4 regions of the Streptomyces sp. B1I3 genome follow, and region 1 is predicted to be linked to each of the others. Evidence: riboswitches for the same ligand, from Rfam matches in the RefSeq annotation. Region 1 holds a riboswitch; each other region holds the start of a gene.

Region 1 (4,206 bases):
ACGATCCGGGTGCGGGCGACATGGACCCCCAGGGCCGCCGCCGCGTCCTGGCCGAACGCGAAGGCGTCGAGCGTACGGGCGTGCCCGAGGCAGATCAGAAGTGTCACGGCCAGGACCGCGGAACAGAGCCACACATCTGTCCACCCCACCCCGCTGAGGGAGCCGAGCAGCCAGAACAGCACGCCCCGGGTCTGCTCGGCGTCGGCGGCGGTCATGACGACGAAGGAGGTGAGGGCGGAGAAGAGCTGCATGGCCGCCACACCGGAGAGGACGACCCGGTCGGTCGTCCCGCCGAGTGTGTGGCTGAGCAACAGCACGAGGGCGAACGAGCACAGTGCTCCGGCGAAGGCTCCCGCCGAGATCGGCACCGCGCCGCCGCCGACGCCGAGGACCACCACCGCGACGGCGCCGGTGGACGCCCCGGAGGAGACGCCGAGGACGAAGGGGTCGGCGAGCGGGTTGCGCAGCAGGGACTGCATCACGGTGCCGCAGACGGCGAGGCCCCCTCCGCACACCGCTGCGAGCAGGGTGCGGGGCATGCGCAGGTTCCAGATGATGCCGTCCCGGATCGGGGAGAGCCGTGAGTCGCCGGGACCGAGGTGGGCGGCCACCGCGGACCAGACGTCCGGGACGGAGATACGGGCGGGCCCGATCGTGACGGCGACCGCGACCGACAGGAGCAGCAGGGCTGCCCCGCCGCTCCACAGGAGGCCGCCCCGCAGGACTCGGGCACCCGTCGCACGAAGGGCCGGAACAGCACGGAGGGCCGGAACCACAGGGCGGTCCGGAACAGCACGGCGGGCGGGGCCGGTCACGGTGTCCGCGGGGCGGCGCCCGGCCTCGGTCGCGCGGTGGCCGGGGGCCGGTTCCCCGCGCGGTCCCGTGCCCGGGACGCGTTCGGTGTCCGTCACCCCGCGAGCCCGAAGGAGCGCAGTCCGGCGGCGACGCGCTCCACGCCCTCGACGGTCCGGACGGTCGGGTTCATGGCCTGGCCGCTGAGCAGCACGTACCGCTTGTGCCGGACGGCGTCCATGTTCTTCGTGGCGGGGTTGGACTCCAGGAACTCGATCTTCTTCTCGGCGCTTTCGGCGGTCTGCGACTGCCGGGTGAGGTCACCGATGACCAGGACGTCGGGGTTGCGGTCCGCGACGGTCTCCCAGTTGATCTGGGGCCACTCCTCGTGGGTGTCGTCGAAGACGTTCTTCGCCCCGAGTTCTCCGGTGATGATGCCGGGGGCTCCGCAGCATCCCGCCATGTACGGCGCCTCGGAGTTGGCGAACCAGTAGAGCAGCGTGGCGTGGGAGGCGTCGATGCCCGCGGTCGCCCTGCCGACACGGTCCCGGAGGCCGGCGACGAGCTCGTCGCCCTTCTCCTTCACTCCGAACACCCGGGCGAGGTCGTGCACTTCGGCGTAGACGCTGTCCATGGTCAGGGGTCTCGTACGGGAGCCGTCACCGCTGCCCGTGTTGTCCTTCGCCGCACAGTCGGCGGGCGACACGTAGGTCGGCACTCCGAGCCCCTCGAACTGCTCGCGGGGCGCGACGCCGCCTTTGCCGAGCGTCGATTCGAACGAGGCACTGACAAAATCGGGTTCCTTGTCGAGGACCTTCTCGAAGGAGGGGCGGTTCTCCGCGATGCGGGGGACCTTCGCGCCGGCCTTCTCCAGACCCTTCATCACCGGGTCGGTCCAGGTGGCGGTGCCGGCCAACCGGTCGCCGAGGCCCAGGGAGAGCAGGATCTCCGTCGATCCCTGGTCCAGGGAGACCGCGCGGTCCGGGGCCCTCTCGACCGTCACCGTCCGGCCGCAGTTCTCCAGCTCCACCGGGTAGCCGGCGCCGCCGTCCCGGCCGGCTCCGGCCGACGGTCCGCCGCTGCCCGGCCCGCACGCGGTCAGCAGGGCGAGCCCGGCGGTGAACAGGGCGGTTCGGCGTACGGTGCTGGCTATGGGCGGCACGGAGTCCCTTTGCGTCTCAGGGCTCATGCGCGGAGCCCGGTACGGAGTCCGCCCCCCGGCGGGGGAACGGGTGCCAGCAGGTCTTCGGACTCGGGTTCGTCCGGACGGAGCGCCTTCCCGGGGCACCCGAGGGTGTCCCAGTGGCCGTGGCCCCGCCCGTCCCCCTCACCGCTGCGCGTCAGCTCCGGATTCTCACCGGATTCCCTGACTCCACGTGGAGTGTGACTGGCGTCTGCAAGCTATCACGCAGTCCGGCGAGGGCTTGCGGGCCTGAGGCCGGTACGGCGGGGAGGGCATCCCCCGCCGCACCGGCCGTCCGGCCGGTCAGCGCTTGCGGTGAACCGATTCGCCGACCTCGGCCTGCGGTGTGCGGCGCCGGCGGGCGAGCAAGGAGACCGTGCCCCAGTACACCGTCAGGACCGCCCGCAGTGCGAGGACTTCGAGGGCCTCGCGTACACCGGCACGGCACGTTCCGCGTCTCTCGGTGCCCGGAACGGGATTCCTGGTGCCCTGTACGCGGCCCCCGGTGCCCGGGACGGGTTTCTCGGCGCCCGGTACGGGTCCCTCTGTGCCCGGGTCCGCTCGGTTCGGGCCTCCGCCTGTACGCGCGTACCGTCCGCCGTTCACCGCGCGTCCTGCGGGGAGCCTGCGGGGCGGCCGTGCCAGGGGGCGTCGGGGTCGTCGTAGGCGTCGGCGTAGCCGGGCCCCGCGATCGGCCAGTCGGCGAGCAGTTCATGGGGCAGGGCGAAGGAGTCGGCCAGTTCGCGGGCGTGCGCGGCGACCGCCGCGATCAGCTCCTCGGTGGCCTCGGGCAGGGCGTCGACCTGATCGCGGGTCAGCAGGCCGGCGGCCAGCAGATCGCCACTGTTGCGGGCCACCCACTCGACGGCGAACAGCCGCTCCAGCTCCGCCAGCCGTTCGCGCGCGGCCCCTTCGGGCAGCGCGGCGCGGGCCTGGGCGTACGCCTCGGCCGCTTCCCGGTAGGCGTGCGCCTCGACCGCGCGCAGGGCGGGCCCGGCGGCCGCGTTCCACCGCCCGAGTGTGTCCTTGTCAGCGGCCCGCAGCATGCGCTGCCGGGCCCGCTCGAACCAGATGCCCTGCACGGCGGTGAGCAGTGCGCCGAGGAAGCCCGGGTCGGCCAGGTCCCCCGTGGCGGCGGGTGCAGCATCCGGCCCCGGCCCGGGCCGGGCACCCCGCGGACCGGCCGCGGTGGCGTCGATCCCGGCGAGGAGCATGTCGGCCGCGGCCTTGGCGTGCAGGGCGAGGTTGTCGCCCTCCGCCGTGATGGCGCCTTCCACCCCGGTGACCAGTTCCGTCATGCCGTTGTTCTCCAGCAACGCCTGGGCTCCGCAGCGTTCGCGGCACTGGACGATGACGGCGCGGGCCTGCCAGGTGATCCACCCCTTGGCGACCGCGACCAGCCGCTCCGCCTCTGCCCTGCTCTCCTCGCCACAGCCCTCCCACCGGTCGAGTACCCGGCGGTGGAGCAGGCTCATGGCGAAGACCGTCGCCATGGCCGAGGCGAGTGGCCCGTGGTGCGTGCGGTGGGCGTTGACCGGGACGGGACGCGTGCCCCGGGGCCCGGAGACCATCCGGTGACCGCCGTAGCGGACCGCGACCGCCAGTGTCGCGCGGGCCGTGCCCGCCGCGCATGCGCTCATGGAGATCCTGCCGGAGGTGACCCGGCCGATGGAGGTCAGGAAGCGGCGCCGGCGCCCGCCTGGAGTACTGGTGAACATCCCCGTGCCGGCGTCCTCCTCACGCGCTCCCAGCAGCGCGTCCCGCGCCACGAACAGCTGGTCGAACGACGTGAGGCAATGGTCCACCGGGCTGCCCATCCGGGCCGGCAGCCGGCGGACCCGGACACCGGGCAGGGCCTGTACGTCGTCGGTGAGCGGCACGAGGAAGAGCCGGATCCCGTGGTCCGTGCCGTCGGCCATCAGCCGCGCCGCGACCAGCCCGGACTTGGCCCCGCCCGCCGGGCTGGTGTTGGGCATGAACTTCTGCGCCCCCGCGTGCGGGGTGTGCAGGACGAAGCCGTCCCGTGCGGGGTGGTACGTCGCGGTGGTCTCCATGGCCGCCGCGTCGTTGCCGTGCGCCACCTCCGTACAGAGGAAGGTCCCGATCCGGCGCATCGCCAGGTAGTCCGACAGATCGCGGTGACCGACCACATCGTGGTCGAGGATGCTGCCGAGGAACAGGTTGTAGTGGATGCCCGCGACGGTGGTGAGCGCGGGGTCGACCGGCCCGAG
Region 2 (4,206 bases), 2.2 Mb from region 1:
CGCAGGGCGTCCCAGCGCTCCGGCCAGTTCAGCTCGGTGCCGTAGTGGTCCGGGTGCAGCACACCGCGGGCGGCGCGGGTCTGCGACCAGGCCGGGAGGGGGCCCGACCGCTCGGCGAGGTCGCACGACGCCTCGTAGGCGGCGAGCATGATCCGCTCGGAGATCCGGGTGGACAGCGCACGGGCCTCGGGGGAGTCGAACGGCAGCCGGAGCTGGAAGAAGACGTCCTGCAGACCCATCGCGCCCAGGCCCACCGGGCGCCACCGGGCGTTGGACCGGCCGGCCTGCTCGGTGGGGTAGAAGTTGATGTCCACGACCCGGTCGAGGAACGTCACGGCGGTACGGACGGTGGCGTCCAGCCGCTCCCAGTCCATCGTCCCCCCGTCGACGAACGCGCCGAGGTTGACGGAGCCCAGGTTGCAGACCGCCGTCTCACCGTCGTCGGTGACCTCCAGGATCTCGGTGCACAGGTTCGACGAGTGCACCACCCGGCCCGGCTCGGCGGTCTGGTTCGCGGTGCGGTTGGCGGCGTCCTTGAACGTCATCCAGCCCTGGCCCGTCTGCGCGAGCGTCCGCATCATCCGGCCGTAGAGCTCCCGCGCCGGCATCGTCCTGCGGGCGAGGGCCTTCGCCTCCGCCGCACGGTAGGCGGCGTCGAACTCGTCGCCCCACAGGTCCACCAGTTCGGGCACGTCGGCCGGGGAGAACAGCGACCATTCGGTGTCCGCGTCGACGCGGCGCATGAACTCGTCCGGGATCCAGTGCGCAAGGTTCAGGTTGTGCGTACGCCGCTGGTCCTCGCCCGTGTTGTCGCGCAGCTCCAGGAACTCCTCGACGTCCGCGTGCCAGGTCTCCAGGTAGACGGCGGCCGCGCCCTTGCGGCGGCCGCCCTGGTTCACCGCGGCCACCGAGGCGTCGAGCGTCTTCAGGAACGGCACGATGCCGTTGGAGTGCCCGTTGGTGCCGCGGATGAGCGAGCCGCGGGCACGGATACGGGAGTAGGAGAGGCCGATGCCGCCCGCGTGCTTGGAGAGCCGGGCCACCTGGTGGTAGCGGTCGTAGATCGAGTCCAGCTCGTCCTTCGGCGAGTCGAGCAGGTAGCAGGAGGACATCTGCGGGTGCCGGGTGCCGGAGTTGAAGAGCGTGGGGGAGGAGGGCAGGTAGTCCAGCCGGCTCATCAGCCCGTACAGCGCGGCGACCTCGTCCAGCGCCCGCGGCGACTCGTCCTCGGCGAGACCGGCCGCGACGCGGAGCATGAAGTGCTGCGGGGTCTCGATGACCTGCCGGGTGAGCGGGTGGCGCAGCAGGTAGCGGCTGTGCAGCGTCCGCAGCCCGAAGTAGCCGAACCGGTCGTCGGCACCGTCCGCGAGGGACTGTTCGACCAGGGCGTCGAGCCGCGCCGCGTGCAGGGCCACGAACGAGGCTGTGCGGTCCGCGATCAGACCCTCACGGTGCCCCACGGCGATCGAGGCGGAGAAGGAGACCGCGCCCTGGCCCGCGGCCTCGTCCGCGACGGAACGGGTGAGGAGCCGGGCGGCGAGCCGGGAGTAGGCCGGGTCCTCGGAGATCAGACCCGCCGCGGCCTCGGTCGCCAGTGCGCACAGCTCGGCCTCGTCCGACCGGGCGCTGCGGCCACGCAGCGCGGCGGCGGCGACCCGACCGGGGTCGGTGTCGGGCAGATCGACGGTGAGATCGGTCAGCGTCCGCAGCAGTGCGGTCCCCGGCCCGTCGGTCGTGGCGTGCGTGGACTCGGCTGACGCGGTGGCTGAAACCGGATCGGCTGGCGCGATGGTCACGTGGGGCTATCCCTCGCTCGGCTCGGGGCCGGCGGGAGCGGGGCAGCCGACAGGGCGGTGCCCGGGGAACGGACAGCACTCCGCACGGCGTCCACCGGCCCTCCGCGGGGCCCGGACGTCTCGGCGTCCGGATCGGTCGAACCGGACGCACCGTCGGCAGGTCTTCGGACTTCCGGGTGCGCGGGGGCACGCCGGTCACACCGTTGCGGGACAGTTCCGGATTCGCACCGGATTCCCCTGCGGCGACAGCGAGCACGAGCATACATGTGGGGGCCGCCTGCTGAGGCAGCCCCCACATGTTGTGTCGTGACGGGTCAGAGCTCCAGACGGAACGTCAGCAGCGAAGGACCCGGCAGTGGCTCCCGGTTCCGTTCCGGAGCCCGTGCGAAGCCGAGGCGCGGCAGTCCGCCGCAACCGGCGTGTGCGGCGTACCTGCTTTTCCGGGCGTCCTGGCCCGGGTGGGGCGCGCCCGGCGGCCGTGGCCCGGGGTGGCGAAGGGCCCGGAAACGCCTGAGCCGCCACGCCCCGGTGCGGTGGGGCGTGGCGGCTCGGGCAGGCGGGGTGTCAGTGACCCGCGGGGGAGCCCACCGTGGCCGGCGGGAGCTCCGCCTGCACGCCCGGGTCGCCCACATCCGCGGTGTAGTCGGACGGGGAGGTCTCGTCCACACCGGCCGGTGCCTTCACGGCGTTCAGCACGAACGTGAGGACGACGACCACGATCACGTTGAGCACGAACGCGGTGAGGCCGATGTAACCGATCTCGCCGATACCCGGGATCTCCTTCGAGGATCCGCCGAAGTGCTTCTGCGTCGGGCTGGCCACCCCGTACGCGGCCACCGTGCCGTAGATCATGCCGACCGCCCAGCCCGCGATCAGGGCCCAGCGGTGGAACCAGCGGGTGAACAGGCCGCCGACCAGGGCCGGCATCGTCTGGAGGATCCAGATACCGCCCAGCAGCTGGAAGTTGATGGCGACCGTCTTGTCCATGGTGAGGACGAAGGCGAGCGCACCCACCTTGACCAGGAGCGACACCAGCTTGGAGACCTTGGTCTCCTGCGCGGGTGTCGCGTCCGGCTTGATGAAGTCCTTGTAGATGTTGCGGGTGAACAGGTTCGCCGCGGCGATCGACATGATCGCGGCAGGCACCAGGGCTCCGATGCCGATGGCGGCGAAGGCCACCCCCGCGAACCAGTCGGGGAACATGTCCTCGAACAGCTGCGGGATGGCGAGCTGGCCGTTGTCCACCTTGATCCCGGCCGCGATCGCCATGAATCCGAGCAGCGCCAGCAGACCCAGCATCAGCGAGTACAGCGGCAGGATCGTGGTGTTGCGCCGGATGACCTCGCGGCTGCGGCTGGAGAGCGTCGCCGTGATCGAGTGGGGGTACATGAAGAGCGCGAGTGCGGAGCCCAGGGCGAGTGTGGCGTAACCCCACTGCCCCATCTCGCCCGGGACGATGGCGCCGCGTGGCTTGCCCGTGGCCTCACTCGTCTGCGAGAACGCCTCTCCCGCCTTGGCGAATATGTCGTCGAAGCCGCCGAGCTTGATCGGGATGTAGATGATCGCCACCGCGATGACCAGATAGATCAGGCCGTCCTTGACGAAGGCGATGAGCGCGGGTGCGCGCAGCCCCGACGAGTAGGTGTAAGCGGCGAGGACGGCGAACGCGATGAGGAGCGGCAGGTCCTTGACGAACCAGTGCGTGTTCTCACCGCCGCCGACGCCCATGACGTCGAGCACGGCCTGGATGCCGACCAGTTGCAGCGCGATGTACGGCATCGTGGCGAGGATGCCGGTGAGGGCGATCGCCAGCGACAGCCCCTTCGAGCCGAACCGGCCGCGGACGAAGTCCGAGGTGGTCACGTAGCCGTGCTTGTGCGAGACGGACCAGAGCCGCGGCAGGAAGGTGAAGATCAGCGGGTAGATGAGGATGGTGTACGGGACGGCGAAGAAGCCCGCCGCTCCGGCCGCGTAGATAGCCGCGGGCACGGCGACGAACGTGTACGCGGTGTAGAGGTCGCCGCCGAGCAGGAACCAGGTGACCCAGGTGCCGAACGACCGTCCGCCCAGGCCCCACTCGTCGAGGGTGGCCTCGGTCTCGGCCTTGCGCCAGCGCGCGGCCATGAAGCCGACGACCGTGACGGCCAGGAAGAAGAAGATGAACACGGCGAGAGCGACGCCGTTCACGCCGTCCTTCATGCTGACGCACCCCCCTTGCGGGAGCGCTGGTCACGCTGCCACAGCTTGTACGCGATCATGGTGAGTGCGGTCGAGATGAGCACCCAGAGCATCTGGTACCAGTAGAAGAACGGAATGCCGATGAAGGTCGGTTCGACCTTCGCGTACGAACTCACCCAGAGCATCGCCACGAACGGCGCGATCAGGCAGAGCGCGATGACCACCCTCGCGG
Region 3 (4,206 bases), 3.2 Mb from region 1:
CTGCCCCGCACCACGAGGTGCTCCAGGCCGGACGGGTGGGCGGCCAGGGCCTCCTTGGACTCGGCGGCCCCGATGAAGCCGACCGGCACGCCGATGACGGCCGCGGGGCGCGGCGCGCCCGCCTCGATCATCTCCAGCAGCCGGAACAGCGCGGTGGGGGCGTTGCCGACGGCGACGACCGCACCCTCCATCCGGTCCCGCCACAGCTCGAGGGCGGCGGCGCTGCGCGTGGTGCCGAGCTCCGCGGCCAGCTCGGGGACGGCGGGGTCCGACAGGGTGCAGATCACCTCGTTGTCCGCCGGCAGCCGCTTGCGGGTGACCCCGCTGGCGACCATGGCGACGTCGCAGAGGATGGGCGCACCGGACCGCAGCGCCGCGCGGGCGTCGGCCACGGCGTTCGGCGAGAAGGCGAGATCGCGCACGAGGTCGACCATGCCGCAGGCGTGGATCATGCGGACGGCGACCTGGCTCACGTCGGCGGGCAGCCCTGCCAGATCCGCTTCCGCGCGGATGGTGGCGAAGGACTGGCGGTAGATCGCCGGTCCGTCCTTCTCGTACTGATGCACAGTGCTGTCGCTTTCTTCGTCGAACAGGTCGAACAGGTCGTACAGGAGGTGGTCGTGGTGGTCAGGTGTGCGTGCCCCGGGGCGCCGCGGTGTGCGTGCCCCGGGCCGCCGCCACGGCCGCGGCGAGCGCGGCCGGGTCGTCCCGGACCGTGGACGTCGCGGTGGTCCGATCCCCCCGTACATGGGAGATCCGGTGTCCGTCCGGGGTGGCGACCACGTCGATCCACTCCCCGTGCGGATGGCCGCACCGGCGTTCACAGCCGGACCAGTACACAGGGAGCCGCCCGGCCGGCCCGACGGCGGCCCCCGCATCGGCCCGCACGTCGGCCAGTGACTTCGCGCAGCCGGGCTGCCCGACGCAGGCGCCGACACCGGCCCACGGGGAGCCGGGCCCGGTGATCAGTCCGGCCTCCGTGAGGGCGCCGAGCAGGCTGTCCGCGCGGTGGGGAGCGATTCCGGTGACGACGGCTCCGCGCCATGGGGTGAGCCGGAGTCCGCCGGCGCTCGACAGGAGGCGCCACTGCGCCGGGTTCAGCCGTCCCAGCGGTACGCCGACGGACAGCGCGGCCTCGCCGCGGCTGCCCGGGAGGCGTCCGGTAGCCGGGCGCAGAGCTTCGGGAGGGCGGGGGTGGGACCCGGGGGCGACGGCGATGCCGGCCTGCCCGAGCCGTCGCAGCACGTCGTCGGGGAGCGCGGACGCCACCTCACCCGGCAGGTCCTTCGTCCGCCAGGCGCCGGTGTCCCGGGCCGCGTCCAGGAAGGCTCCGGCGGCGAGGAGCGCGGCGCGGGGCGCGTCGGAGGCGGGTACACGCAGGACGGCGTCCGTGTCGCCGACGCGCAGCAGCGCGCTGCCGTCGCCGCGGCCCAGGAGGGCGAGGTCGGCGCCGAGGGCGTCGACATCGCCGCGGCCGTCGTCGAGGGCGAAGAGGAAGCGCCCGGAGAGCGCCGTCAGCCGGTCGCTCGCGCAGAGGAGACGGTCCAGTCCGGTCAGCCACGGTCCGACGTCGGCGGCCCCGAGGCCGTCCAGCCCGGAGAGGGGGGACGCCACCACGTTGCGTACCCGCTCGTGGCGTGCGGAGGGCAGTAGTCCGGCCCGTCCGAGCAGCCCGGCAAGCTCCGCGCCGCAGTCCGCGGGGAGCCCGCGCACCTGCACGTTCCCGCGGGAGGTGAGATGCAACTCACCGTCACCGAATCGCTCGGCGACCTGCCGCAGGGCATCTGCCTGACGGATCGTCAGAATGCCGCCGGGTATGCGGATACGCGCCAGCGCACCGTCGTCCGCCCGGTGCAGACGCAGTGCGCCGGGGCACGCGTCACCGCTGCTCCGGGCGCACGCATCGCCCGGAGACCGGGGTGGAAGGGGGGAGGCGGACATGGCGGCGAGCATACCGACCGTGACCGGAGCGCACCCCTACGGTCACTGTGACGTACGGGACACCGCCCGCGGTCCCGGCAGGGGCGGGGGCCGTCTGGTCAGGACCCCCCACCCGCCGCCTACTATGCCTAGCGGCGGTCCGTTGGGTCCGCCATCGCCATACGGCGACATGGGAGGAAGCCCGGTGAGATTCCGGCGCGGTCCCGCCACTGTGAGCCCGGCCATCCGGCCGTGCGAGTCAGGAACTCCCATCCCCGAGGTCCCGGCCCGGCCAGGACCCCAATCCGACACCGCCCGGGGCGTGGACACCCCGGGGAAGGACTGACGCCGCATGATCCTGCTCCTGTCGACGTCCGACACCGACCTGCTCAGCGCCCGTGCCTCCGGCGGCCCGGTCGGCTTCCGCTACGCGAACCCGTCCCGGCTCTCCGTCGAGGACCTGCCGCAGCTCCTGGAGGGCACGGATCTCGTCGTCGTGCGGCTCCTCGGTGGTGTCCGCGCCTGGCAGGAGGGGCTCGACCACGTCCTCGCCACCGGCCGGCCCGTCGTCGTACTCACCGGTGAACAGGCCCCCGACGCCCAGCTGATGGCCGCCTCCACCGTGCCCATCGGTATCGCGGCCGAGGCGCACGCCTACCTCGCGCACGGCGGTCCGGCCAATCTGGAGCAGCTGGCCCGGTTCCTCTCCGACACGGTGCTGCTCACCGGCCACGGCTTCGAGTCGCCCGCCCCGGCCCCCGCCTGGGGCCCGCTGGAGCGCACGGCCCGGGACGTCACCGGCCCGACCGTCGCGGTGCTCTACTACCGTGCGCACCACATGAGCGGGAACACCGCCTTCGTCGAGGCGCTCTGCACGGCCGTGGAGGACGCGGGCGCCCGCCCCCTCCCGCTGTACGTCGCCTCGCTCCGCACGCCCGAACCCGAACTCATCGACGAACTCCGCGCCGCCGACGCCATCGTGACGACGGTCCTCGCCGCGGGCGGGACGAAACCCGCCACCGCTTCGGCAGGCGGTGACGACGAGTCCTGGGACGCGGGCGCCCTCACCGGCCTGGACGTGCCCGTCCTCCAGGCGCTGTGCCTGACCAGCCCGCGCGCCGCGTGGGAGGAGAACGACGAGGGCGTCTCGCCGCTGGACGCGGCCACCCAGATCGCCGTCCCCGAGTTCGACGGCCGCCTCATCACCGTGCCGTTCTCCTTCAAGGAGATCGACGAGGACGGCCTGCCCGCGTACGTCGCCGACCCCGAGCGGGCCGCCCGGGTCGCCGGAATCGCCGTACGCCACGCACGGCTCCGCCACATCCCGGCCGCCGAGAAGCGGATCGCGCTGGTGCTGTCCGCGTACCCGACCAAGCACTCCCGCATCGGCAACGCGGTCGGCCTCGACACCCCCGCCAGTGCCGTCGCCCTGCTGCGCAGGCTCCGGGCCGAGGGCTACGACTTCGGTCCCGTGGAAGAGATCCCGGGACTGGTCTCCGGGGACGGCGACGAGCTGATCTACGCCCTCATCGAGGCCGGTGGCCACGACCAGGAGTGGCTCACCGAAGAGCAGCTGGCCCGCAACCCGGTCCGCATCCCGGCCGCCGACTACCGCCGCTGGTTCGCCACGCTGCCGGCAGAACTGCGCGAGGCCGTCGAGGAGCACTGGGGGCCAGCCCCCGGCGAGATGTTCCTCGACCGGTCCCGCAACCCGGAGGGCGACATCGTGCTCGCCGCCCTGCGCCGGGGCAACCTGCTGATCCTCATCCAGCCGCCGCGCGGCTTCGGCGAGAACCCGATCGCGATCTACCACGATCCCGATCTGCCGCCCTCGCACCACTACCTGGCCGCCTACCGCTGGATCGCCGCGTCCGCCGACGACAACGGCTTCGGCGCCGACGCGATGATCCACCTCGGCAAGCACGGCAACCTGGAGTGGCTGCCCGGCAAGAACGCCGGCCTGTCCGCCGCCTGCGGACCCGACGCCGCGCTGGGCGACCTGCCGCTTGTCTACCCGTTCCTGGTCAACGACCCGGGCGAGGGCACACAGGCCAAGCGCCGGGTGCACGCCACGCTCGTCGACCACCTCGTACCGCCGATGGCCCGCGCCGACAGCTACGGCGACATCGCCCGCCTCGAACAACTCCTGGACGAGCACGCCCAGATCGCCGCCATGGACCCGGCCAAGCTCCCGGCGGTCCGTGCCCAGATCTGGACCCTCATCCAGGCCGCGAAGCTCGACCACGACCTGGGGCTCGAGGACCGGCCGGAGGACGAGGGCTTCGA
Region 4 (4,206 bases), 5.6 Mb from region 1:
GGTGCCGACGACCAGCCCCTCGGACGCCGTTCTGCGGGCCGTCGCGACGACGGCGTCCCACGCCTGTTCGATCGCGTCCTGATCACGGTCGCTCATGCGGGTGATCCTAGGTCGCGCCCGGATCCGCCGGGCGGGCACGGACCACCCGGGGAGCACGGGCACCCCGAGGGGACGAAGTGAGCTAAGTCTCCTCAACGCCGCGAATCGGTCACGCCATATGTTCACCAACACCCGGCAAAGACCAGTCCTCGCACCGCCACGGGAGGGCCCGGCCGCCTCGTGCGCACACAAGCGGAACGACGCCGCACGGATGGGGTCACCGCGCCGCCCTGCCCAGTTCATCTTCCGTTCACCCAGGTTGCTTACGTTCCACGTGCCAATGACGTCGAGCGATTGCCTGGGTAAATGGAACACATCACGCTGCTGCTCGCGATCGTGATCGTGACAGCTCTAGTGTTCGATTTCACGAACGGTTTCCATGACACCGCCAACGCGATGGCCACCACCATCTCGACCGGCGCCCTCAAACCCAAGACTGCGGTGGCCATGTCCGCCGTCCTCAACCTGGTCGGCGCTTTCCTGTCGGTGGAGGTCGCCAAGACGATCTCGGGCGGGATCGTCAACGAGGACGGCCTCAGAACCGAGGTCATCTTCGCGGCGCTCGTCGGCGCCATCCTGTGGAACCTGCTGACCTGGCTGGTCGGCCTGCCGTCCAGTTCCTCCCACGCACTCTTCGGCGGTCTGATCGGCGCCGCGGTGATGTCGGCCGGCTGGTCCTCGATCGACGGCGGCACCGTCGTCACCAAGGTCCTGCTGCCCGCGATCGCCGCCCCCCTCGTCGCCGGTCTCGCCGCGCTGCTGGCCACCAAGCTGACGTACCGCCTCAACCGGAAGATCACCGACGAGGCGCAGCTGAAGTCGACCGCCAAGGGCTACCGGGCCGGGCAGATCGCCTCGGCCGGTCTCGTCTCCCTCGCCCACGGCACCAACGACGCGCAGAAGACGATGGGCATCATCACCCTGGCCCTGGTCACCGGCGGCGTCCTCGCCCCCGGCTCCAACCCGCCGGTCTGGGTCATCTGCGCCGCGGGTGTCGCCATCGCCCTCGGCACCTACCTCGGCGGCTGGCGCATCATCCGCACCATGGGCAGCGGGCTCACCGAGCTCAGGCCGCCGCAGGGCTTCGCCGCCCAGACCAGCGCGGCCACGGTCATCCTGGCCTCCTCGCACCTCGGCTTCTCCCTCTCCACCACCCAGTCCTGCTCCGGCGCCGTGATGGGCGCGGGCCTCGGACGCAAGGGAGGCGTGGTCCGCTGGTCCACCGCCACCCGGATGTTCGTCGCCTGGGGCCTGACCCTGCCGGCCGCGGGCCTGGTCGGCGCGGGCGCCGAGTTCCTGACCAAGCAGGGCGGCTGGGGCGTGGGCGTCGTCGCGGTGCTCCTCGTCGCGGGCTCGGGTGCCATCTGGTGGCTGTCCCGCCGCAAGCCGGTCGACCACACCAACGTCAACGCGCCGGACGCCGAACCGGCGGGCGTCGTCACCACCGCCATCGCCGCCGTCAGCCCGCCGCCCGTCGGCGGGGCCGTCCCGGACCTCAAGACCACCATCCCGGCCCCGGCCCCGTCGGCCGTGACCACGGCCGACCCGGCCCGACCGGCCACGGTGTAAGGACGAATCGCATGAACATCGACTGGGCAGCCCTCGGCACCGTTTTCGGCGTCAGCCTCCTGATCACCGTCGCACTGGTCGGCCTCTTCACCGTCGGCATCGTCGGTCTCGCCAAGCAGGCGCCGACGGCGCGGAGCGCCGGCTCCGGAGCACCGGCGCGCGTCGGCGCGTACGCCTGCTTCGCGCTGTGCGCGGCGGCGGTCGCGTACGGGATCTACCTGATCGTCGCCTGACCTTTCCGCACCCGATCGCCCTGGGCCGGACACACCACGTGTGTGTCCGGCCCGATGTGCGTCCGGACACTCCGCAGCCTCGCAGGTCAGCGGCAGGTTGACGGGCGTTCGCGGGGCATGGTGGACTGCCGTGGCCATGTACGGCGACAGCAGAGGAAGCCGGTGCGAATCCGGCGCGGTCCCGCCACTGTCACCGGGGAGCAGTCCCCCACACGGAAGTCACGGTCCGCCTCCGCGGACCGGAAGGCCGGGGGAGCTGTGGATCCGGAAGCCAGGAGACTCTCGTCGCCCGTCACGTCGAACCAGGGCGCGGACCCTGAGTGAGGACATATGCCATGCCTGGCTGCCGTGCGTCGGTCGCTGTTCCACCCGCCACCGGGACCCTTCGAGGCGCGACGGCCGGCTGATCCGTGCGAGCCGACCGCATATTCGCGTACGGCGCCACCGCCGGTCTGATCGGCGACCTGCTCCTCGGTGATCCCCGACGGGGTCATCCCGTCGCCGCGTTCGGACGGGCCGCGGCGGGCGTGGAGAGCCGGCTGTGGCGCGATCACCGCGGCTGGGGCGCCCTGCACGCGCTCGTGTGCGCCGGGGGCGCCGCGGGTGCCGCGGCGCTGGCCGCGCGAGCCGTACGGGACCGCCCGGCCGCCGCCGTGGCACTGACCGCCGCCGCCACCTGGTCCGTCGTCGGGGGCACCTCGCTGGGCCGCGAGGCCCGTGCCATCGGGGGCGCCCTCGCCGCCGGCGACATCGACGTGGCCCGGGAGCGGCTGCCGCACCTGTGCGGCCGCGACCCTCAGGCACTCGACGGGCAGCAGATCGCCCGCGCGGTGGTCGAGTCCGTCGCCGAGAACACCTCCGACGCCGTGGTGGGCGCCCTGGTGTGGGGCGCGCTGGGTGGCGTGCCCGGCCTGGTCGGGTTCCGGGCCGTCAACACACTGGACGCCATGGTCGGCCACCGGTCGCCGCGTCACCGGCGCTACGGCTGGGCCTCGGCCCGGCTGGACGACCTGGCCGGCTGGCCGGGCGCCCGCCTCACCGCCGCGCTCGCCGTGGCGGCCGGAGGGCGGCCCCGCGAGGCCGTACACGCCTGGCGGGCCGACGCCGGCCGGCACCCGAGCCCCAACGCGGGCCCGGTGGAGGCCGCGTTCGCGGGTGCGCTCGGCGTACGGCTCGGCGGGACCCTCGCCTACGGGGGCCGGGTCGAGCACCGGCCCGTGCTCAACGGGGAGAGCGGCCGGGACGTGCGGGCCGCGGACATCGAACGCGCGGTGCGGCTGTCGCGCCGGGTGAGTGTGCTGGCCCTCGGCGTGTGCGTCGCCGTGCGGCTGGCCGGAGGACGGAGGCGTCGGGCATGAGCGGCGGGCTGCTGATCGCGGGAACCACCTCGGACGCGGGCAAGAGCGTCGTCACGGCCGGCATCTGCCGGTGGCTGGCGCGCCGAGGGGTAAAGGTCGCGCCGTTCAAGGCGCAGAACATGTCGCTGAACTCCTTCGTCACCCGCGAGGGCGCGGAGATCGGGCGGGCGCAGGCCATGCAGGCGCAGGCCGCGCGCGTGGAGCCGACCGCGCTGATGAATCCCGTGCTGCTCAAGCCGGGGGGCGACCGGTCGAGCCAGGTCGTCCTGATGGGGAAGCCGGTCGGCGAGATGAGTGCGCGCGGTTACCACGGAGGTCGCCAGGAGGCCCTGTTCGGGACGGTCGTGGACTGTCTGGAGCAGCTTCGCGGCGCGTACGACGCCGTGATCTGCGAGGGGGCGGGCAGCCCGGCGGAGATCAATCTGCGGCGCACGGACATCGTGAACATGGGCGTCGCGCGTGCGGCGCGCTTCCCCGTTCTCGTCGTCGGGGACATCGACCGCGGAGGCGTCTTCGCGTCGTTCTTCGGCACGACGGCTCTGCTGAGCGCCGAGGACCAGTCGCTGATCGCCGGCTACCTGGTGAACAAGTTCAGGGGCGACGTCTCGCTGCTGGAGCCGGGTCTGGACATGCTGTACGGGCTCACGGGGCGCCGTACGTACGGGGTGCTGCCGTACGCGCACGGGCTGGGCATCGACGAGGAGGACGGGCTGCGCGTGTCGATGCGCGGTGCCGTGCGGGAGTCGGTCGTCGCGCCGCCGCACGGTCAGGACGTGCTGCGGGTCGCGGTGTGTGCCGTGCCGCTGATGTCGAACTTCACGGACGTCGACGCGCTGGCGGCGGAGCCGGGTGTGGTGGTGCGGTTCGTGGACCGGGCGGAGGAGCTCACGGACGCGGACCTGGTGGTCGTGCCCGGTACCCGGGGCACGGTGAAGGCTCTGGCGTGG

The links. Region 1 has a riboswitch for cobalamin ahead of QFZ58_RS03125 (ABC transporter substrate-binding protein). Riboswitches for the same ligand answer to the same signal wherever they lie in the genome.
Region 2: it holds a riboswitch for cobalamin, as region 1 does, so the genes downstream of both, QFZ58_RS12680 (ribonucleoside-diphosphate reductase subunit alpha) here and QFZ58_RS03125 (ABC transporter substrate-binding protein) in region 1, are expected to answer to the same signal.
Region 3: it holds a riboswitch for cobalamin, as region 1 does, so the genes downstream of both, cobN (cobaltochelatase subunit CobN) here and QFZ58_RS03125 (ABC transporter substrate-binding protein) in region 1, are expected to answer to the same signal.
Region 4: it holds a riboswitch for cobalamin, as region 1 does, so the genes downstream of both, QFZ58_RS28035 (cobalamin biosynthesis protein) here and QFZ58_RS03125 (ABC transporter substrate-binding protein) in region 1, are expected to answer to the same signal.

Annotation. Positions count from the first base shown of each region.
Region 1 covers NZ_JAUSYD010000001.1:617,627-621,832, forward strand. The annotation lists gene QFZ58_RS03120 (iron ABC transporter permease) at 1-722, opposite strand, end outside; gene QFZ58_RS03125 (ABC transporter substrate-binding protein) at 908-1,981, opposite strand; cobalamin riboswitch at 2,012-2,199, opposite strand; gene QFZ58_RS03130 (acyl-CoA dehydrogenase) at 2,578-4,206, opposite strand, start outside.
Region 2 covers NZ_JAUSYD010000001.1:2,808,474-2,812,679, reverse strand. The annotation lists gene QFZ58_RS12680 (ribonucleoside-diphosphate reductase subunit alpha) at 1-1,796, opposite strand, end outside; cobalamin riboswitch at 1,934-2,065, opposite strand; gene mctP (monocarboxylate uptake permease MctP) at 2,361-3,995, opposite strand; gene QFZ58_RS12670 (DUF3311 domain-containing protein) at 3,992-4,206, opposite strand, start outside.
Region 3 covers NZ_JAUSYD010000001.1:3,858,314-3,862,519, reverse strand. The annotation lists gene QFZ58_RS17710 (precorrin-8X methylmutase) at 1-566, opposite strand, end outside; gene QFZ58_RS17705 (cobalamin biosynthesis protein CobG) at 628-1,953, opposite strand; cobalamin riboswitch at 2,068-2,209, shown strand; gene cobN (cobaltochelatase subunit CobN) at 2,273-4,206, shown strand, end outside.
Region 4 covers NZ_JAUSYD010000001.1:6,172,981-6,177,186, reverse strand. The annotation lists gene QFZ58_RS28050 (class II aldolase/adducin family protein) at 1-96, opposite strand, end outside; gene QFZ58_RS28045 (inorganic phosphate transporter) at 406-1,668, shown strand; gene QFZ58_RS28040 (hypothetical protein) at 1,680-1,901, shown strand; cobalamin riboswitch at 2,053-2,183, shown strand; gene QFZ58_RS28035 (cobalamin biosynthesis protein) at 2,312-3,259, shown strand; gene QFZ58_RS28030 (cobyric acid synthase) at 3,256-4,206, shown strand, end outside.